2 regions of the Streptomyces sp. NPDC051555 genome follow, and region 1 is predicted to be linked to the other one. Evidence: riboswitches for the same ligand, from Rfam matches in the RefSeq annotation. Region 1 holds a riboswitch; the other holds the start of a gene.
What was found. Region 1 has a riboswitch for thiamine pyrophosphate ahead of thiO (glycine oxidase ThiO). Riboswitches for the same ligand answer to the same signal wherever they lie in the genome.
Positions count from the first base shown of each region.

Region 1 (10,901 bases):
GGCGCGCGCGGACCCGCTCGGCGAGGGCCGCGGCGGCCGCGCCCGGGTCGTCGGCCTCGGTGATCGCGCGGACCACCACGACGCGGTCGGCGCCCGCGTCCAGCACCTCGTCGAGGTTGGTGGCGTCGATCCCGCCGATGGCGAACCAGGGGCGGTCCTGGGCGAGGGAGGCGGTGTGGCGCACCAGGTCGAGCCCCGGCGCGAAGCGGCCGGGCTTGGTCGGGGTGGGCCAGCAGGGACCGGTGCAGAAGTAGTCGACCCCGGGCTCGGCGACGGCCGCGTCCACCTCGGACTCGGCGTGGCAGGAGCGGCCGATCAGCACGCCGGCGCCGAGGATCGCGCGGGCGGCGGGGACGGGGATGTCGCCCTGGCCCAGGTGCAGGACGTCGGAGCCGATGGCGTGGGCCACGTCGGCGCGGTCGTTGACGGCGAGGAGCTTGCCGTGCCGCCGGGCGGCCTCGGCGAAGATCTGGAGGTGCTCCAGCTCCTCGCCCGCTTCCATGCCCTTGTCGCGCAGCTGGACGATGTCGACCCCGCCCGCGAGGACGGCGTCGAGGAACTCGGGGAGGTCACCCTGCCGCTTGCGGGCGTCCGTGCACAGGTAGAGCCGGGCATCGGACAGCTGCTGCATGGGAAAACCCCCGTGGTGGTCGTGGCGTACGGGCCGTGGGCGGGCCCGCACGCCACGTGGAGCGGATCAGGTCAGAGGGCGAGCGCCTGAGCGCGGCGCTTCACCTCCGTGCCCCGATTCTCACTCAGGGCCTGCACGGGGGTGCCGGGCAGGGTGGGGTCGGCGGTGAACAGCCACTCCAGGATCTCGTCCTCGGAGAAGCGGTCGTCGCGCAGCACGGTCAGCAGGCCGACGAGGCCCTTGACGACCTTGTCGCCGTCGATGAAGGCGGCCGGCACCTGGAGGGAACGGTTCTCGCCGCGGCGCACCGCGATGAGCTGGCCTTCCTTCACCATCTGTCGGACTTTGGTCACCTCGACGCCCAGCATCTCCGCGATGTCGGGGAGGTAGAGCCAGGCGGGGACGAGGGTTTCGATCTTTGCGTCAATCTCGGTCACGAGGACAAGCCTGCCATCCGGGGCTGACAGTCGGTAGTCGGGCGGGGCGGGGGGGGGTCCGCCCGGCCCTCCGGCGCGCTACAGAACCGTGGATTTGAGCGGAACCGACGGGTCCGCCACCTTGTCCGGATCCACCCGCGCCCCGGACTCGATCAGCTTGCGGCCCTGCGCCAGGTCGCGCGGGCGGCCCACGGTGAGCACCGCCACCAGCACCCCGGCCCGTAGCCAGCACACCGACCAGGTGGCGTCGGCCGGGTCCCCGCGCCACAGCAGGGCGTCGGCCCCGGCGTGGTGCCCGGCGTACTGGACGAAGCGGCCGAACTGCTCGGACCAGAAGTACGGGACGGGGTCGTAGACGGCGGCGGTCTCCCCGGCGAGCTCCGCCAGGATGTGGGCGGCGACCGTGCGCGGGCCCTGCAGGGCGTTGTCCCAGTGGTGGACGAGGAGCCGGGCGCCGTAGCGCGCGGACGGGAAGGAGGCGCAGTCCCCGACGGCGTACACGTCGGGGAGGGAGGTGCGCAGGTGGGCGTCGGCGGTGATCGAGCCGTCGCTCCCGCGCTCCACCCCGGTGCCCGCCAGCCAGCCGGTGGCGGGGCGGGCGCCGATGCCGACGACCACGGCGGCGGCGGGCAGCTCGCGGCCGTCGGCGAGCAGCACCCGGCCCGGGGCGCCGGCCGCGCCCGCTTCGATGCCGGCGACCTTGGCCCCGGTGATCAGGCGGGCCCCGGCCTGGGCGTACCAATCGGCCATGGGGGCGGCGACCTCGGCGGGCAGGGCCCCGGCGAGGACCCGGTCGGCGGCCTCGACCACGGTGACGGAGCAGCCCGCCCCGCGGGCGGCGGTCGCGAACTCGGCGCCGATCCAGCCGGCGCCGACCACCACGGCCTCGGGCGCGGTGGCCAGCACCGGCCGCAGCCGTTCGGCGTCGTCGAGGGTGCGCAGCAGGTGGACGCCGGGGACCCCCTCGGTGCCGGGCAGGGTGAGCGGCTCGGCGCCGGTGGCCAGGACCAGGACGCCGTAGGGGACGGGGCCCGCGGTGGTGTCGAGCGCGTGGTCGGCGGCGCGCAGGGCGGCGACCTCGACGCCGAGCCGCAGGTCGATGTCGAGGCCCTCGAAGTCCACGTCGAAGGCGGCGCCCTCGGCCTTGCCGAGGAGGACGGCCTTGGAGAGCGGGGGCCGGTCGTAGGGCTGGTGGGGTTCGGCGCCCAGCAGGGTCACCGGGCCGGTGAAGCCCTGTTCCCGCAGGGCCACCGCGGTCTGCACCCCGGCCATGCCGGCGCCGACGATCACCACGGCGGGTGGGACCGCGGTGGCCGGGGTCGGGTCCGTCCGCTCCCGGGTCTGCTCGGTCCGCTCGTGCGCCTGCTCCTGCGCCTGCTCCTGCGTCTGCTCGTTCACGGCGCCCAGCCTAATCATCTGACGGTCCGTCAGGAATAGGGAGGCAGCCTTACCGGGCCCCCGCAGCGGGGTTAGTCTGGCCACCGTACCTATCGCGGGAGCCCGGCGGACCGGGCTGAGAGGGAGGCTGGACGGCCTCCGACCGTACGAACCTGATCCGGGTCATGCCGGCGAAGGGAGGGGCTGGACGCCCATGCATTCTTACGGAAATTCCGGCGGAGATTCCGGCCGGGGATGTGATGTCCTCGTCATCGGAGGCGGCATCATCGGCCTGGTCACCGCCTGGCGGGCGGCCCGGCGCGGACTGCGCACCGCGCTGGCCGATCCGGCGCCCGGCGGCGGCGCCGCCCAGGTCGCGGCCGGCATGCTCGCCGCCGTCACCGAGCTGCACTACGGCGAGGAGACCCTGCTCGGCCTGAACCTCGCCTCCGCCGAGCGCTACCCGGCCTTCGCCGCGGAGCTCGCCGACGCCAGCGGCGGCCTGGACATCGGCTACCGCGCCTGCGGCACCCTCGCCGTCGCCCTCGACGCCGACGACCGGGTCCACCTGCGCGAGCTGCACGCCCTCCAGCGCCGCTGCGGCCTGGACGCGCAGTGGCTGACCGGCCGCGAGTGCCGCCGCCTGGAGCCGATGCTGGCGCCGGGCGTACGCGGCGGGCTGCGCGTGGACGGCGACCACCAGGTCGACCCCCGGCGGCTCGCGGCCGGCCTGCTGGCCGCCTGTGAGCGGGCCGGCGTGGACATCCACCGGGCGGCCGCCACCCGGCTCACCGTCACCGCCGACCGGGCCGCCGGGGCGCTGCTCGACGACGGCACCGCGCTGGCCGCCGACCAGGTGGTGCTGGCCGCGGGCAGCCTCAGCGGCAGGCTGGCCGGCGTACCGCCGCGGGCGCTGCCCCCCGTACGACCGGTCAAGGGGCAGGTGCTGCGGCTCGCCGTGCCGCCCTCCTACGCGCCCTTCCTGTCCCGGACCGTGCGGGCCGTGGTCCGCGGCAGCCACGTCTACCTGGTCCCGCGCGAGAACGGCGAGCTCGTCGTCGGCGCCACCAGCGAGGAGCTGGGCTGGGACACCACCGTCACCGCGGGCGGGGTGTACGAGCTGCTGCGCGACGCGCACGAGCTGGTGCCCGGGATCACCGAGCTGCCGCTCACCGAGACCCGCGCGGGCCTGCGCCCCTGCTCCCCCGACAACGCCCCGCTGCTCGGCCCGACCGAGCTGCCGGGGCTGCACCTGGCCACCGGGCACTACCGCAACGGCGTGCTGCTCACCCCGATCACCGGCGACGTACTGGCCGACGTACTGACCACCGGGGAACTGCCCGAGGTGGCCCGCCCCTTCAGCCCGCGCCGTTTCTCCGCCGTACGCGAGGAGTCCCCCGCATGACCGTCTCCGGCACCTCGGACACCCCCGGAACCCCCGGCGCCCCGGTCGTCTCCGTCAACGGCGAGCCCCGCTCGTTCCCCGCGGGCACCACCCTCGACACGGTCGTCGCCACCCTGACCGCCGCGCCCAAGGGGGTCGCCGCCGCGCTCAACGAGACCGTGGTCCCGCGCGGCCAGTGGCCCGCCACCCCGGTGGGCCACGGCGACCGCGTCGAGGTCCTCACCGCGGTCCAGGGAGGCTGAACCATGGCCCACCGGACCACGACCCCCGACACCACGACCCCCGACACCACGACCGACGACCCCTTCGTCCTGGGCGGCCGGACCTTCTCGTCCCGCCTGATCATGGGTACGGGCGGCGCGCCCAGCCTCGACGTCCTGGAACGGTCCCTGATCGCCTCCGGCACCGAACTCACCACCGTCGCGATGCGGCGCCTGGACCCCACCGTCCAGGGATCCGTGCTGTCCGTGCTGAACCGGCTCGGCATCGCCGTCCTGCCCAACACCGCGGGCTGCTTCACCGCGGGCGAGGCCGTGCTGACCGCGCGCCTCGCGCGCGAGGCGCTCGGCACCGACTGGATCAAGCTGGAGGTCGTCGCCGACGAGCGGACCCTGCTGCCCGACGGCGTCGAACTGCTCGACGCCGCCGAGACCCTGGTCGACGAGGGCTTCACGGTCCTGCCGTACACCAACGACGACCCGGTGCTCGCCCGCAAGCTGGAGGACGTGGGCTGCGCGGCGATCATGCCGCTCGGCTCGCCGATCGGGTCGGGGCTGGGCATCCGCAACCCGCACAACTTCGAGCTGATCGTCGAGCGGGCCGGGGTGCCGGTGGTCCTGGACGCCGGGGCCGGGACCGCGTCCGACGCGGCCCTCGCGATGGAGCTGGGCTGCGCCGCGGTGATGCTGGCCTCGGCGGTGACCCGGGCGCAGGTACCGGTGCTGATGGCGGCGGCCATGCGGGACGCCGTGACGGCGGGTCGCCTGGCCCGTCGCGCCGGCCGGATCCCGCGCCGCCACTTCGCCGCGGCCTCCTCCCCCGTCGAGGGCCGCGCGGCCCTGGACCCGGAGCGCCCGGCGTTCTGAGGGGGCCGCACCGTCACAGGTGCGCTGCAAGAGAACGGGACCGGCGATCGGGGCCGACGGGGCCCTCGTAGAATCGCCGGGTGGATACGACCCTGGACGACCCCCTCGTCGGGCGCGTGCTCGACGGCCGCTACCGCATCGACGCCCGCATCGCGGTCGGCGGGATGGCCACGGTCTACCGGGCCGTGGACACCCGCCTCGACCGCGTGCTCGCGCTCAAGGTGATGCACCCGGCCCTCGCCGCCGACGGCGCCTTCGTCGAGCGGTTCATCCGCGAGGCCAAATCCGTGGCCCGGCTCGCGCACCCCAACGTGGTCGGCGTCTTCGACCAGGGCACGGACGGCCCGTTCGTCTTCCTCGCCATGGAGTACGTCTCCGGCTGCACCCTGCGCGACGTGCTCCGCGAGCGCGGCGCGCTGCGGCCGCGGGCCGCGCTGGACATCCTGGAGCCGATGCTGGCCGCACTCGGCGCGGCCCACCGCGCCGCGCTGGTGCACCGGGACGTGAAGCCCGAGAACGTCCTGATCGGCGACGACGGCCGGGTGAAGGTCGCCGACTTCGGCCTGGTCCGCAGCGTCGACTCCGTCACCGACACCACCGGCTCGGTCCTCGGCACGGTCTCCTACCTCGCCCCCGAGCAGATCGAGAACGGGCTCACCAACGCCCGCGTCGACGTCTACGCCTGCGGCGTCGTCCTGTACGAGATGCTCACGGGCACCAAGCCGCACACCGGCGGCACCCCGGCCGAGGTCATCTTCCGCCACCTCAACGAGGACGTGCCGGCCCCGTCGGCCGCCGTCCCCGGGCTTCCGGTGGCGCTGGACGAGCTGGTCGCCACCGCCTGCGCCCGCGACGCCGAGCTGCGTCCCTACGACGCGGTGGCGCTGCTCGCCCTGGTCCGCGAGGCCCGGTCCGCGCTGACCGACGGCGAGCTGGACACCGTACCGCCGCAGGCGCGCGCCGAGGAGCGGACCGCGGCCGAGGACCGGACCGGCGTGATCCCGCGCACCGCCCCGACGGCCGCGCCGGCGGAACACACCTCCCGGCTGGAGCACCCCGGCCCGCCGCCCGGAACCGGGCGCCCGCACGCGGTGCGACGGCCCCGCCCCCGGCGCGGGACGTACCTGATCATCGCCGGGATCCTGCTGGCCCTGGGCCTGGGGACCGGGGTCTGGTACATAAGCGCGGGTCAGTTCACCCAGGTCCCGCGCCTGCTCGGCAAGACCGAGGAGCAGGCCCGCGCCCAGCTGTCGGCGGCGGGCCTCGGGGTGAAGGGGGTCGACCGCAAGTTCAGCGACACCGTCGAGCGCGGCACCGTGATGAACAGCGACCCGGAGAGCGGCGAGCGGATCCGCGGCAACGGCGCGGTGACGCTGGTCATTTCCCGCGGCCCGCAGGTCGTCCTCGTGCCCAACGTCAAGGGCAAGCCGCTCGACGCCGCGAAGGCGGAGCTGACCAAGGCGGGCCTCGCGCCCGGCATCGTCAGCCAGGCCTTCAGCCAGGACCTCCCGCAGGGCGCGGTGATCAGCAGCAGCCCCGAGGGCGGCGCTCCGCTGGCCCCGGACGCGGCGGTGGCGCTGGTGGTCAGCAAGGGCCGCCCGGTCCAGGTGCCCAGCGTGGTCGGCGCGGGCGTCGAACAGGCCCGCGCCGGGCTGGAAGGGCTCGGCCTCAAGGTCGAGGTCGCGCCGGAGCAGGTCAACTCGGCCAGCCCGGCGGGCTCGGTCGCCAACCAGTCGCTGAGCGCCGGCGCCCAGGCGGCCGCGGGCGACACGGTGACGCTGACGGTCTCCAAGGGGCCGCGTCAGGTCCCGGTGCCGAACGTCGTCGGCCAGGACGCGGACGCCGCGAAGCGGGCGCTGGAGGGCGCGGGCTTCAAGGTGAAGGTGGAACGGCCGTTCCTCTCCTTCAGCAACACCGTCGACACCCAGTCGGTGCCGGCCGGCCAGAGCGCCCCCGAGGGCAGCACGATCACCGTCAAGACCAAGGGGCTGTAGGGATGCGCGGGACGCAGCGGACGCACTCGCCGGGCGCGGTGCGCAATCCGGTGGGCGGGCACGTGCCCGTCGCGGGCGGGCTCGCCTCGGTCGGGCTGACGTACGCCCGGGAGATGGGCGCCGAGGCCGTCCAGGTCTTCGTCGCCAACCCGCGCGGCTGGGCGACCCCGGTGGGCAACCCGGCGCAGGACGAACTGTTCCGCGAGGGGTGCGCGCAGGACGCGATCCCGGTCTACGTGCACGCCCCGTACCTGATCAACTTCGGCTCGCACACCGAGGCGACGGTGGAGAAGTCGGTGGAGTCGCTGCGCCACTCGCTGCGCCGGGGGCGCGAGATCGGCGCCCGCGGCGTGGTCGTCCACACCGGTTCGGCGACCGGCGGCCGCCCGCGCGAACTGGCGTACGCGCAGGTCAGGGAGCACATGCTGCCGCTGCTGGACGAGCTGACGCACGACGACGACCCCTTCCTGCTGCTGGAGTCGACGGCCGGGCAGGGCTTCTCGCTGTGCTCGCGGACCTGGGACTTCGGCCCGTACTTCGAGGCGCTCGACGCCCACCCCAAGCTCGGGATCTGCCTGGACACCTGCCACATCTTCGCGGCCGGCCACGACCTGGCGGAACCGGGCGGGACGAAGCAGACGTTGGACCTGCTGGTGGACACGGTGGGCGAGGGCCGCCTGAAGCTGATCCACGCGAACGACTCCAAGGAAGGCGTGGGGGCCCACAAGGACCGGCACGCCAACATCGGCCAGGGGCACATCGGGCGCGAGGCCTTCGCCGAGCTGTTCTCGCACCCGGCGATGGACGGCGTACCGCTGGTCATCGAGACGCCGGGCGGCAAGGAGGGGCACGCGGCGGACGTCGCGCTGCTCAAGGAGCTGCGCGAGCTGCACTGACGCGGGGCCGTCAGGGCTGCCGGTCAAGGATCCCGTCGGTCAGAGCTCCGGGCCGTCGCCCGGCTCCTCCTGGTAGGAGTAGCGCTGCTCGCGCCAAGGGTCGCCGATGTTGTGGTAGCCGCGCTCTTCCCAGAAACCGCGCCGGTCGGCGGTCATGTACTCGATGCCGCGGACCCATTTGGGGCCCTTCCAGGCGTACAGGTGCGGGACGACCAGCCGCAGCGGGAAGCCGTGTTCGGCGGTCAGGGGTTCACCGCCCTGATGGGTGGCGAAGAGGGCCCGCTCGGAGGCGAAATCGGCGAGCCGCAGGTTCGAGCTGAAGCCGTACTCGGCCCACACCATCACGTGGGTGGCCGTCGGCGCGGGCGGCGCCAGCTCCAGCAGCGCACGGGTGAGCACACCGCCCCATTCGGCCCCGGCCATGCTGAATTTCGTCACGCAGTGCAGGTCGGCCGTCACGGAGGAGAACGGCAGGGCCGAGAACTCCTCGTGGTTCCAGCAGTGCTTGTCACCGTCGGCGGTGGCGCCGAAGACCCTGAACTCCCAGCGCTCCGGCTTGAACTTGGGCACGGGACCGTAGTGGGTGACCGGCCAGCCCCGCTGCAATCGCTGTCCCGGAGGAAGCTCAAGCTGCGCTGCTTCCGCAGTTTCGCGGCTTTCCGGCTGACCCATGACTCCATGGTGACAGACTGGCCGGGGTGGTCATGACCAGGTCTGAACCGATTCGGGCAAGTCCGAGTAACTCCCACTAAGGAGGCACTTACTGGACGCCCCCGGACGGCGGTGCGAGGATGCGCGCACCTGCCCCGTCACACCACTTGGAAGGAGCCCGCTGCCATGCAGGGCGACCCCGAGGTTCTCGAATTCCTGAACGAGCAGTTGACCGGCGAGCTGACTGCGATCAACCAGTACTGGCTGCACTACCGCATCCAGGACAACAAGGGTTGGACCAAGCTCGCCAAGTACACCCGTGCCGAGTCCATCGACGAGATGAAGCACGCGGACAAGATCACCGAGCGCATCCTGATGCTCGACGGCCTGCCGAACTACCAGCGGCTCTTCCACGTCCGGGTCGGCCAGACCCTGACGGAGATGTTCCAGGCGGACCGCCAGGTCGAGGTCGAGGCGATCGACCGCCTCAAGCGCGGCGCCGAGGTCATGCGCGGCAAGGGCGACATCACCTCGGCGCGCCTGTTCGAGGAGATCCTGGAGGACGAGGAGCACCACATCGACTACCTCGACACCCAGCTGGAGATCATCGAGCAGATCGGCGAGCCGCTCTACATCGCGCAGCTGCTGGAGCAGCCGGAGAGCTAGCCCGAACGGGTGGCGCGGGCGGAAAGGGTGCCCCGGGGCTCACGCAGCCGGGGCGAGGACCCCGTCGGCCACGGTGAGGATCGGGTCGGCGGCCAGTACGGCGGCGGCGTCGCCCTTCTCCAGCAGCTCGCGGCGGGGGCACGCGCCCCGGCCGAGGATGCCCTGGATGGTCCGTACGCACGAGCCGCAGTCGGTGCCGGCCTTGGTGGCCGAGGCGATCTGGCGGGGCGTGCACGCGCCCGCGTCCGCGTGGGCCTTGACCTGCTTGTCCGTGATGCCGAAGCAAGAGCAGACGTACACGCGGTTCACCTCCCGGGGCGGGGCCACCCCCCATTCGGTGAGGCTTACCTAACCCTACCCAAACTTAGGGTTCCCTAAAAGGCCTGGATACGACGGTGGGGCGCGGATCACATCGATCCGCGCCCCACCCTCATAGGAAGCCACCTACTGATCGCGACGCCTACTGGTCGCGGTACATCTCGGCCACCAGGAACGCCAGGTCCAGCGACTGGCTGCGGTTGAGCCGCGGGTCGCAGGCCGTCTCGTAGCGCTGGTGCAGGTCGTCGACGAAGATCTCGTCGCCGCCGCCGACGCACTCGGTGACGTCGTCACCGGTCAGCTCGACGTGGATGCCGCCCGGGTGCGTGCCGAGCTCCTTGTGCACCTCGAAGAAGCCCTTGACCTCGTCGAGCACGTCGTCGAAACGGCGCGTCTTGTGGCCGGAAGCCGCCTCGTAGGTGTTGCCGTGCATCGGGTCGGTGATCCACGCGACGGTCGTGCCCGAAGCGGTGACCTTCTCGACCAGCTCGGGGAGCTTGTCGCGGACCTTGTCGGCGCCCATGCGGACGACGAAGGTCAGCCGGCCCGGAATGCGCTCCGGGTCGAGGCGGTCGATGTAGGTCAGCGCCTCGTCCACGGTGGTCGTGGGGCCGAGCTTGATGCCGATCGGGTTGGCGATCTGCGCGCAGAACTCGATGTGGGCGTGGTCCAGCTGGCGGGTGCGCTCGCCGATCCAGACCATGTGGCCCGAGGTGTCGTAGAGCTTGCCGGTGCGCGAGTCGGTGCGGGTCAGCGCACCTTCGTAGTCGAGGAGCAGCGCCTCGTGGGAGGCGTAGAACTCCACGGCCTTGAACTCGGCCGGGTCGGTGCCACAGGCCTTCATGAAGTTCAGCGCGTTGTCGATCTCCCGCGCGAGCTGCTCGTAGCGCTGCCCGGACGGGGAGGCCTTGACGAAGTCCTGGTTCCAGGCGTGCACCTGGCGCAGGTCCGCGTAACCACCGGTGGTGAAGGCGCGCACGAGGTTCAGGGTCGAGGCGGAGGCGTGGTACATCCGCTTCAGCCGCTCGGGGTCCGGGATCCGGGCCTCTTCGGTGAAGGCGAAGCCGTTGACCGAGTCGCCGCGGTAGGTCGGCAGCGTGACGCCGTCGCGGGTCTCGGTGTCCTTGGAGCGCGGCTTGGAGTACTGGCCCGCGATGCGGCCGATCTTGACCACGGGCACGGAGGCCGCGTAGGTCAGGACGGCGCTCATCTGGAGCAGCGTCTTCAGCTTGGCGCGGATGTGGTCGGCGGAGACCCCGTCGAATGCCTCGGCGCAGTCGCCGCCCTGGAGCAGGAACGCCTCGCCCTTGGCGACGGCTCCCAGTCGGGCGCGCAGCTGGTCGCACTCGCCCGCGAAGACGAGCGGAGGATACGACTCGAGGTCCGCGACGACAGCGCGCAGAGCCTCGGCATCGGGGTACGAAGGCTGCTGCGCCGCGGG
Region 1 is NZ_JBITDP010000021.1:111,483-122,383, reverse strand. It holds gene thiE (thiamine phosphate synthase) at 1-631, opposite strand, end outside; gene ACIBEA_RS33195 (Rv2175c family DNA-binding protein) at 703-1,068, opposite strand; gene ACIBEA_RS33190 (NAD(P)/FAD-dependent oxidoreductase) at 1,147-2,340, opposite strand; TPP riboswitch at 2,551-2,662, shown strand; gene thiO (glycine oxidase ThiO) at 2,660-3,850, shown strand; gene thiS (sulfur carrier protein ThiS) at 3,847-4,092, shown strand; gene ACIBEA_RS33175 (thiazole synthase) at 4,096-4,935, shown strand; gene pknB (Stk1 family PASTA domain-containing Ser/Thr kinase) at 5,016-6,929, shown strand; gene ACIBEA_RS33165 (deoxyribonuclease IV) at 6,932-7,825, shown strand; gene ACIBEA_RS33160 (sulfite oxidase-like oxidoreductase) at 7,865-8,497, opposite strand; gene bfr (bacterioferritin) at 8,663-9,142, shown strand; gene ACIBEA_RS33150 (bacterioferritin-associated ferredoxin) at 9,182-9,451, opposite strand; gene ACIBEA_RS33145 (class II 3-deoxy-7-phosphoheptulonate synthase) at 9,603-10,901, opposite strand, start outside.

Region 2 (10,901 bases), on a different contig from region 1:
ACCTGCTGCGGACCCTCACCCACGAGGGTTATCTGCGCCGCGAGGGCGGGGTGTTCATCCTCGGGGACGCCATCGGGCGACTGGCCGGCGGTGGACTCCAGCAGAAACGTCGCACCATGATCCTCGACTCCCTCGCGCACTTCCGCGAGACGGTCGGGGCCCCCGTGTACTTCGCGGTCTACCGCGAAGGTGAGATCGAGGTCGTCGGCGTCTCGGACACGCCGACCGGCCCAGCCGTTGAGGAATGGGCCGCCTTCCGCGAGACCGGCCACGCGCACGCCATCGGGCAGTGCCTGCTGGGACAGCTCGACGAGAAGGTCCGCAAGGACCACTACGCCCGCCATCCGGTCCAGCCCGTCACCCCGTACACGGTTTCGGACGTGCACGCTCTGGAGCAGAAGATCGGAACGCTGGGCAAGATGCAGCCGGTTACGGAGCGTCAGGAATATTCTCTCGGCACGGTGTGCGCGGCCATCCCCATCACGGCCGGAGACACCGCTGCGACCATGGCTATTTCCCTTCCGCTGCACTTGGAAGGCCGGTTGCCCTATGCGCTCGAACGGCTACGGAGTGAAGTAGGCGCGCTGTTGAGCTCGCTTTCGTTCTCTATCAGTATCTGAAAACTCACTCCTTGTGATCTCCCGGCGCTTACACCACTCTTGTCAAGAGGGCCTTGAGGGACCATTCCTGGCCACTTCCACAACAGCGGGGTAGTCAATGCGCGAGTCGGTACAGGCAGAGGTCATGATGAGCTTCCTCGTTTCCGAGGAGCTTTCGTTCCGGATCCCGGTGGAACTCCGGTACGACGCACGGGACCCCTACGCGGTGCGTCTGACGTTCCACCTCCCCGGCGATGCGCCCGTGACCTGGGCGTTCGGTCGGGAACTGCTTCTCGACGGCATCAACAAGCCGTGTGGTGACGGCGATGTGCACATCGCTCCCAGTGATCCGGAGGAGCTGTCGGACGTGCACATCCGACTTCAGGTCGGTACGGACCGGGCCCTGTTCCGGGCGAGTGCGGCGCCCCTGGTGGCGTTCCTCGACCGCACCGACCGGATCGTGCCGCTCGGTCAGGAGCGCAACCTCGGTGATTTCGAGGAGAACCTGGAGGAGGCGTTGGACAAGATCCTGGCCGAGGCCCGGCAGAACGAGCAGAACGCCGGCTGAGCCACTGTCACGCCGTCACACCGAGTCACCGCTTCCGGCGACGACCGCGCCCTCTGCGGCTCGGCCCCGAGGCCGCTCCGGCGGTCGGGGACCCCGGCCGGTCGGCGGAGACGACGAGTGCGGCCAGGGCCGTGGTCACCGGGACCGAGGCGACGAGACCGATCGAGCCCACGAGGGTCCGTACGATCTCCTCCGCCACCAGCTCGCTGTTGGCCACCGCTCCCACACTGCTGTTCGCGATGGAGAACAGCAGGAGTAGCGGCAACGCGGCGCCCGCGTAGGCGAGTACCAGGGTGTTGACGACGGACGCGATGTGGTCGCGACCGATCCGGATGCCCGCCCGGTACAGCGCGCGCGGCCCCATCGACGGGTCCGCCTGGTGGAGTTCCCAGACCGCGGACGTCTGGGTGACCGTCACGTCGTCGAGCACGCCGAGCGATCCGATGATCACGCCTGCCAGCAGCAGGCCGCTCATGTCGATGTGCGGGTAGAGCCCGTGGATCAGCCCGGTGTTGTCGTCGGTGTTGCCGCTGAGGAAGGCCCAGCCGATGAACACCGAGCCCAACAGCCCGATCAGCAGCAGCGAGGCCAGGGTCCCGAGCACGGCGACCGAGGTCCTGGCGGTCAGGCCGTGGCACATGTAGAGCGCGATCAGCATGATCGCGCTGGCGCCGACCACCCCCACGACCAGCGGGTTCGAACCCTGGAGGATGGCGGGCAGGATGAAGAGCGTCAGCACGGAGAAGCTGACCGCGAGGGCGATCAGCGCGAACAGGCCGCGCAGCCGGCCGACCACGACCACGGCGACGGCAAAGATCCCGGCCAGCAGGGCCAGCGGAAGCTTCCGGTTCACGTCGATCACGGAGTACTGCAGGTCGCGCGGAGCAGCCGGTGCGTACGCCACCACGATCCCCTGGCCGGTCTCCAACTGCCGTGGTGCGCCCGGCTGGACGATCTCGACGAACCGGTGTCCTCGATCGGGCCCGGTGCCGATCTCGACCGTGGCTTTCTTGCAGTCGCCGGACGGGGCGGCCTTGCCCCCCTTGGGAGCGGACGTGCCACTGGACGGCGGGACCTGGGCGGCGTTGACGGACTTGCAGTCGACCAGCTCGATCGACACGACCTTGCCCTGCTGGGTCTGTCGGTCGAAGCCGACTCCGGTGCGCTCGTGCGCGGGGGCGCCTCCCGGCCACAGGACGATCATGCCGACGAGGACGGCGGCGGCGAAGGGGATCAGGACCGCCGCGATGACCTTGCGCAAGTGCTTCGAGACGGGGGCCGCCGGGCCGTGGCTGTGCGAGTGCGAGTGCCCGTGGGACGCGCCGGCGGACGGTTCGTGCGAGGACCCGCGGGGAGGGTGGGCATGGCCCGAGTGCTCCGTGTGATCCGTGGGCTCGGTGGGGGGCTGCGGCGAGGACGTCACCGAGTGATCATCGCAAGAGATGAGGGGGCCCACTGTTCAGCACGCCAAGGATGACGCTAGCGTGGGGGCACCTTTGCACAACGCGGGAGCTCGGAGCACCGGGCTGAGAGGGCGCTGATCACCGTACGTGGACACGTACGGGAAGAGGCTGCGCCGACCGCCGAACCTGTTACCGGGTAATGCCGGCGTAGGGAGATAGGTCTCATGACCATTCAGGACGCACACACGCCTGCCGTCAGCCAGGACAGCAACGGCCAGGAAGAGCGCCAGCCCGGCTGGCACAAGGGGTACGTTGCGGGCTCCCGCCCGGACCTCCGCGTGCCGGTTCGCCAGGTGCACCTCACCAACGGCAAGGACGTGACGCTCTACGACACGTCCGGCCCGTACACCGACCCGCAGATCGAGACCGACGTCCGCCGGGGCCTCGCGCCGCTGCGCGAGAACTGGATCATCAGCCGCGGTGACACCGAGGAGTACGCGGGTCGCCCCGCGCGCCCCGAGGACGACGGCATCAAGCACACCTCGCCCCGTGGCGGACTCAAGAACCTCGACGCGGTCTTCCCGGGTCGCCCGCGCCTGCCCCGCCGGGGCCGCGACGGCCAGGCCGTCACCCAGCTCGCGTACGCCCGCCGCGGTGAGATCACCCCGGAGATGGAGTACGTCGCGATCCGCGAGAACGTCTCCCCCGAGGTCGTCCGTGAAGAGATCGCGGCGGGTCGTGCCGTCCTCCCCGCGAACGTGAACCACCCCGAGATCGAACCGATGATCATCGGCAAGCGCTTCCTGGTGAAGGTCAACGCCAACATCGGGAACTCGGCCGTCACCTCCTCCATCGAGGAGGAGGTGGACAAGATGACCTGGGCCACCAAGTGGGGCGCCGACACGGTCATGGACCTCTCCACCGGGCGCAACATCCACACCACCCGCGAGTGGGTGCTGCGCAACTCCCCCGTCCCGATCGGCACCGTCCCGCTCTACCAGGCGCTGGAGAAGGTCGACGGCCGGGCCGAGGACCTGACCTGGGAGATCTACAAGGACACGGTCATCGAGCAGGCCGAGCAGGGCGTCGACTACATGACCGTCCACGCGGGCGTGCTGCTGCCGTACGTGCCGCTGACCGCGCGCCGCAAGACGGGCATCGTGTCCCGCGGCGGCTCGATCATGGCCGCCTGGTGCCTCGCGCACCACAAGGAGAACTTCCTCTACACGAACTTCGAGGAACTCTGCGACATCCTGGCCGCCTACGACGTCACGTACTCGCTGGGTGACGGCCTGCGCCCGGGTTCCATCGCGGACGCCAACGACGCGGCGCAGTTCGCGGAGCTGAGGACGCTGGGCGAGCTGAACACGATCGCCAAGCGCCACAACGTCCAGACCATGATCGAGGGCCCGGGCCACGTCCCGATGCACAAGATCAAGGAGAACATCGACCTTCAGCAGGAGATCTGCGAGGAGGCCCCGTTCTACACCCTGGGTCCGCTGACCACGGACGTCGCACCCGCCTACGACCACATCACCTCGGGCATCGGCGCCGCGATGATCGCCTGGTGGGGCACCGCGATGCTCTGCTACGTGACGCCCAAGGAGCACCTGGGCCTGCCCAACCGTGATGACGTCAAGACCGGAGTCATCACCTACAAGATCGCCGCGCACGCGGCCGACCTGGCCAAGGGACACCCCGGTGCACAGGAGTGGGACGACGCGCTGTCCGACGCGCGTTTCGAGTTCCGCTGGGAGGACCAGTTCAACCTGGCGCTCGACCCCGACACGGCGCGGTCGTTCCACGACGAGACCCTGCCGGCCGAGCCGGCGAAGACCGCGCACTTCTGCTCCATGTGCGGTCCGAAGTTCTGCTCGATGAAGATCTCCCAGGACATCCGCCGCGAACACGGCGGGGACCTGAAGGCCGACGAGATCCAGGCGGGCATGGCGGAGAAGTCCGCCGAGTTCGCGGCCGCGGGCAACCGTGTCTACCTGCCGCTGGCCGACTGACACCGGCGCCGTCGCGTCGCTTCCGGGGGCCGTCCCCCTCGGGAGCGACAGCGGGCGAGGGCAGGGGGCGTAACGGTGAGCGCTGTTTCACGTGAAACAGCGCTCCGTCGACCCTGCCGGCCTCACTCCGGCTCGTGCTCCGGGCCGCCGAAGTCGGGGCTGGTGAAGTCCGGCGGTGTGTAGCCGGGGCGGGGGCTCTGCCCACCCGTACCCCCGGGGCTGGTGAAATCGGGCGGGGTGTAGCCGAGCTGAGGGATGCGTCGGGGCTGACGGCGCGGTGCCGGGAATCCGCCACCGGCGCTGGGATCTGCCAGCGCGTCCCGCAGGAACGGCATGATGCCCCGCTCCAGCAGCGCGTGCCGCCAGGCCTCCCGGGCGCGCGAGACCTCGTCCGGGACGGTCTCGGCCACATTCACCGTCACTTCGGTGGAACTGTTGCGGATGGCGGTGACCAGCAGGCCTATCGCCGCGAAGAGGATCGCCGCCGCGGTGAGGGCGCCGAAGAGCCAGCCCGCCGTCAGCATGGTCTCGGCGAAGGCGGGCTCCGGTTCGATCATCTTCAGGATGTAGCCCACCAGCAGGAAGATGAGCATGGCCGTGCCGGCCAGGACCGGCGCGAGGACCGCGACCACGGCGCTCACTCCGGCGCCGCTGCCGCCCGGATCGTCGTCCGACGCCGTCGCGGGGGTGGTCGCTGTCTCCTCCCGCAGCTCACCGCGGATCTTCACGTAGTGGTCGTACTCGGCCGCGGCCGCGGCCGTCAGCAGCGCACTGGCGTCGAGTGCCATGGTGCGCAACTGTTCGGCGTTCAGCCGTTCGCCCAGACTCGCGAGTTCGGGCCGTTCGTGTGCGGTGCGCAACGCCTCGTCGAGGAGCCGATCGAACTCCGGTCGGTCTTCGGTCAGCAGGTGCGGAGCGCTGGTCATGTGCATCCCCCGATGCTCCGTGGAGGCCGGTTGGCCCGCGTAGACCGGGCGCCGGCACAAACGGAGGAGAGCCTGCTACGGACAGTGCGATGGTAGAGCGCCCACGCCACGCGGTGACAGGGGCTTTCCGGAAATACCCAGCTCCAAGAACACTCAGTCGTTCAGCGGGAGTTGTACGACCAGCAGTTTCCCGGCCATGGTGACCCCGCCGTCCATGGCGATCGCGAGGCCGTCCGCGTAGACGTGGGGGCCGTCGATGGACTCGGGCCCGTGGGTGTGCTCGCCGTCCTCGGCGCCCACTTCGCCCAGCAGGTACGGGATGGGACTGTGCCCGTGCACCACGCGCCCGCCCCCGTAGGTACCGAGCAGCTCGCGCACGGCCTGCGGCCCGGTTTCCTGATCACGGAAGGCGAAGCGCTTGGTGAACTTGCGGAACAGGTCCCAGGTCTCGTCCGCGTCGTGCTGGTTGAGCAGTTCGTGGACCTTGTCGTTGACGTCCTCGATGGAGTCGCCGTAGTCCAGGTAGGCCGTGGTGTCGGAGTGCAGCAGCAGGTGGCCGTCCTCCAGGGCGGCCGCGTCCAGCCGGGACATCCACTGCAGGTGTACGTCCTCCAGGCGCTCCATGTCGGTGCGCTGGCCGCCGTTGAGGAGCCAGGCGGCCTGGAAGGTCGCGGTGCCCGCGCCGGACATGACCGGGGTGTCGCCGAACCTCTTGGCGCCGATCAGGAGCAGCTCGTGGTTGCCCATGAGGGCCTTGCAGTAGCCGCCCGCGGCGGCGGCCTCGGCGGAGAGCCGCATGACCAGGTCGATCACGCCGATGCCGTCGGGCCCGCGGTCCGTGAAGTCGCCGAGGAACCAGAGCCTGGCGTTGCCGGCCGACCAGTGTCCGTCGGCGTCGATCAGATCCTGGGCCTGGAGCTCGGTGTACAGCTCGTCCAGGTAGCCGTGCACGTCGCCGACGACGTAGAGCGGCCCGGGTCCGTCGGCGGGCGCGTCCTGGTGGACGTACTGGACCTGGACGGTGTCGCCCGGTCCGCCGCGACTGATGACGGGGAGGTCGCGCTGGGTCGGCGTGTAGTCCTCGGAGTCCGCGCCGTGATCGGAACGGCCGTGCTGCTCGGGGTGTTCGGGCAGCACCGCGGCGAAGGCCACGTCGGGATCCGGAGCGGAGTGCGGGGCGGGGCCGTGCCCAGGGGCGGGGGTGGGAGCGTAGGCGGGCCGTGGCGGCGGCACGGGCGCGCCGTCGTCGTAGTACGCCGGGTACTCGCCGTAGACGGGAACCTCGCCGGGCATCGCGGCCGCAGCTGTGTCCGTGCCGTACGCGACGGGTGGGGCGGTCGGCACTCGGAAGTCCCGCAGCGTCGCCGTCCGCATCGCGGGTCCCTGACCGGCCCCCTGAGTCATCGACCCCTCCACCACCGTCGCGCTGCCGTACATCTGCGGACCCTCCTGACCTCCAGGGTCGGAGGGTCCGTGATGTCGTGCGCCCATCATAGGAATGTGGCTCGCGCTCTGTGACGCACCAGGGGTGGTGAATCCTGGCCGGAGCGGTTCGTTCCTGCCGATTTCTTCCGATATGTGTGTTGCGGGATGGTGCGGGAATCCTCGAAGGTCAGTCTCCGGCCGGGGATCGGGGCGGACTGACGGTGGTGCGCGGCTGCCTGCGCTGTGAGGAAGTTCTGACGATCAGTTCGGTCGGAACCACCTGTTCGACGGGTCGTCCGGTGTCCACTCCCTCGATCGCGTCGATGAGCAACTGCACGACGGCCGTGCCGATGCGACGCGGTTTGAGGGAGAGGGTGGTGATGGGCGGTTCGGTGGTGGCGTACACGGTGGACTCGCTGCAGCAGACCAGTAGGAGGTCCTCGGGGACCCTCAGGCCGTACCGCCGGGCGGCGGCCAGCAGGTCGGTGCCGTTGGGGTCGAACAGCCCGTAGACGGCATCGGGGCGGTCGGGGCGCGCGAGCAGCCGGTCGGCGGCCACGGCTCCGGCGCACGGGTCGTGGGCGGGGTAGGACTCGTAGACGGGATCCTGTCCGACCCGCTCGCACCAGCTGAGGTAGGCGGTGGTCGAGAGCCGGGTGTAGGTGTCGGTGGTGGTGCCGGTGAGGAGTCCGATGCGACGGGCTCCCGCGGCGGCGAGGTGGTCGAGCAGGTTGAGGACGGCGGCCTCGTGGTCGTTGTCGACCCAGGCCGTGACGGGGAGCGACCCCGCGGGGCGGCCGTCCGACACCACCGGCAGGCCCTGGCGGACCAGCTCGGTGACGACGGGATCGTGGTCGGAGGGGTCGATGACGACGGTGCCGTCGAGGGCGACGTTCGACCAGACGTCGTGTCGGGAGGTGGCGGGGAGGATGACCAGGGCGTAGCCGCGCGCGAGCGCGGCGGAGGTGGCCGCCCTGGCCATCTCGGCGAAGTACGCGAACTCGGTGAAGGTGAAAGGTTCATCCCCGTACGTGGTCACGGTCAGGCCGATGAGGCCCGATTTGCCGGTACGGAGGGTGCGGGCGGCGGCGGAAGGGCGGTAGCCCAGCCGGTCGGCCACCTCGCGGACGTGGCGGCGGGTGGCGTCCGGGAGCCGCCCTTTGCCATTGAGCGCGTCGGAGACGGTCGTGATCGAGACGCCGGCCGCGGCGGCCACGTCCCTGATTCCCGCGCGGCCCGGACGGCCTGCGGTCCGCCGGGGGGTGTCGGTCCGGCTCACCTGATGCTTCCCTGCTGCTGTCATGGCGAGCCGATAGTAGGGCTCGGTGGGGTGGCTGGTCCGTATGCATATGCAGGCGTTGACAGGAACGGTTCTGCATGGTTCGCCACCCCCAATGACCTTGGAAATAAAGGCATTTAGTAGCAATGAGTGACCATGGCGCTTGTCGTCGGGTACGAGCATGCCAAAGTGAGGAGGTCTCGGACCGGTCTCAACTCACCTGCACGAGGGACGCGCGCCACGGCGCAGGCCACCGGCGCACGCATATATGCATGCGCTCCCCCTCATTCCCGGCGCCGGCCATTCTCGGGAGCGCGGAATCCTCATAAGGTGAGCAGTATTGAGTTGCACGGGATGGTCGAGGAGGACCTGCGGTGAGCGAGAAGAGCCCGAGGCTGCGCGCCGAGCTGGATGGCATTCCCACCTACAAGCCGGGGAAGCCCGCCGCCGCCGGAGGCCCGGTGGCGTACAAGCTGTCCTCCAACGAGAACCCCTACCCGCCGTTGCCGGGCGTACTGGAGAGCGTCGTGGCGGCGGCCGGGGACTTCAACCGCTACCCCGACATGGCCTGCACGGGGCTCGTCAACGAGATCGCCGACCGCTTCGGCGTGCCGGTCGAGCACGTGGCGACCGGCACCGGGTCGGTCGGCGTCGCGCAGTCGCTGATCCAGGCCACGGCCGGTCCGGGCGACGAGGTCATGTACGCCTGGAGGTCCTTCGAGGCGTACCCGATCATCGTCCAGATCTCCGGGGCGACCTCGGTGAAGGTGCCGTTGACCGCGGGTGACGTGCACGACCTGGACGCGATGGCCGACGCGATCACCGAGCGCACCCGGCTGATCTTCCTCTGCAACCCCAACAACCCCACCGGCACCGTCGTGCGCCGGGCGGAGCTGGAGCGGTTCCTGGACCGGGTGCCCTCGGACGTCCTGGTGGTGCTGGACGAGGCCTACCGCGAGTTCGTGCGCGACGCCGAGGTGCCGGACGGGATCGAGATCTACCGGAACCGGCCGAACGTGGCGGTCCTGCGGACCTTCTCCAAGGCGTACGGGCTGGCCGGCCTGCGGGTCGGCTTCGCGGTGGCGCACGAGCCCGTGGCGGCGGCGCTGCGCAAGACGGCGGTTCCCTTCGGCGTCAGCCAGCTCGCCCAGGACGCGGCGGTCGCGTCGCTGCGGGCCGAGGACGAGCTGATGGGCCGGGTCGGCTCGCTGCTCGGCGAGCGTGCGCGGGTGTACGAGACGCTGATCGCGCAGGGCTGGTCCGTGGTTCCCGAGACCCAGGCGAACTTCGTGTGGATGCGACTGGGGGAGCGCACCGCGGACTTCGCGGCGGCCTGCGAGAAGGCCGGTGTGGTGGTCCGACCCTTCGCGGGTGAGGGCCTGCGGGTCACGATCGGTGAGACCGAGGCGAACGACCTGTTCCTGCACACGGCAGAGGCCTTCTTCAAGGAGCTGTGAGGGGCTGCGGCCGCAGGCCGCGCCCCGCGTGGAACTGTTACGCCAGTTCCACGCGGATGGGGTCGCCGTCATGGACGGTGGCCAGCAGGCGGGGGTCGCCGTCGAACGAGCCCAGGACGTTGCAGGGGCTCGCCAGGCGGCTCTCGCCTCCCCGTGAGATGGGGGTCGGGCCGTAGGGGAGCGCGAGCGCGTCGCCCTCGGTCCAGAAGGCGACCGTGCCCGGGTCGACGACCTGCCGGGCGTCGTCCTCCAGCGCCACGGAGACCCCGGTGTCGAAGTAGACCTCCTCGCCCCAGGTGTTGGCGGAGGCGGAGATCGGGAGTGCCTCCAGCAGGGCCTTGGCCGTGGGGGTGTCGTCGAGGGTCGCGGTGAGCTGGCCGGAGGGCCAGGAGATTCGTATCTGCATGGGCCGCATTCAACAATCTGTTGAATCAATTGGCTAGAGGTACCCCGCCGCAAAGATGCCGACAGGTGTGCGACATAATGCTTGTGAATGTGAACGCTTTCACAAGCGTGTCTTGTTCATCCCGTATTGGGTGGGATGTAAGGGACACACTGCGGCTGTGACCACGGCGACGCGAAGGAGAAGACGACGTGGACCTAGCTTTGGCACCGGAGACCCTGGCGCGATGGCAATTCGGCATTACCACCGTCTACCACTTCCTCTTCGTCCCCTTGACGATCTCGCTCGCCGCCCTCGTCGCGGTGTTGCAGACGGCATGGGTGCGGACGGAGAAGGAGAAGTACCTCAAGGCCACCAAGTTCTGGGGCAAGCTCTTCCTGATCAACATCGCGATGGGCGTCGTCACCGGCATCGTCCAGGAGTTCCAGTTCGGCATGAACTGGTCCGACTACTCGCGGTTCGTCGGTGACGTCTTCGGCGCCCCGCTGGCCTTCGAGGCGCTCATCGCCTTCTTCTTCGAGTCGACCTTCATCGGCCTGTGGATCTTCGGCTGGGACAAGCTGCCGAAGAAGATCCACCTCGCCTGCATCTGGATGGTGTCGATCGGCACCATCCTGTCCGCCTACTTCATCCTCGCGGCCAATTCCTGGATGCAGCACCCCGTCGGGTACCGCTTCAACAAGGAGACCGGCCGCGCGGAGCTGACCGACTTCTGGCTCGTGCTGACCCAGAACACCGCGCTCAGCCAGGTCTTCCACACCTTGACGGCGGCCCTGCTGACCGGCGGCGCCTTCATGGTCGGCATCGCCGCCTTCCACCTGCTGCGCAA
Region 2 is NZ_JBITDP010000013.1:51,623-62,523, forward strand. It holds gene ACIBEA_RS25050 (IclR family transcriptional regulator) at 1-620, shown strand, start outside; gene ACIBEA_RS25055 (SsgA family sporulation/cell division regulator) at 718-1,167, shown strand; gene ACIBEA_RS25060 (YibE/F family protein) at 1,193-2,623, opposite strand; TPP riboswitch at 2,663-2,801, shown strand; gene thiC (phosphomethylpyrimidine synthase ThiC) at 2,795-4,582, shown strand; gene ACIBEA_RS25070 (hypothetical protein) at 4,705-5,514, opposite strand; gene ACIBEA_RS25075 (metallophosphoesterase) at 5,662-6,945, opposite strand; gene ACIBEA_RS25080 (LacI family DNA-binding transcriptional regulator) at 7,121-8,236, opposite strand; gene hisC (histidinol-phosphate transaminase) at 8,587-9,669, shown strand; gene ACIBEA_RS25090 (cyclophilin-like fold protein) at 9,707-10,075, opposite strand; gene ACIBEA_RS25095 (cytochrome ubiquinol oxidase subunit I) at 10,264-10,901, shown strand, end outside.
Region 2: linked by a shared signal. The riboswitch ahead of thiC (phosphomethylpyrimidine synthase ThiC) and the one ahead of thiO (glycine oxidase ThiO) in region 1 are both predicted to bind thiamine pyrophosphate.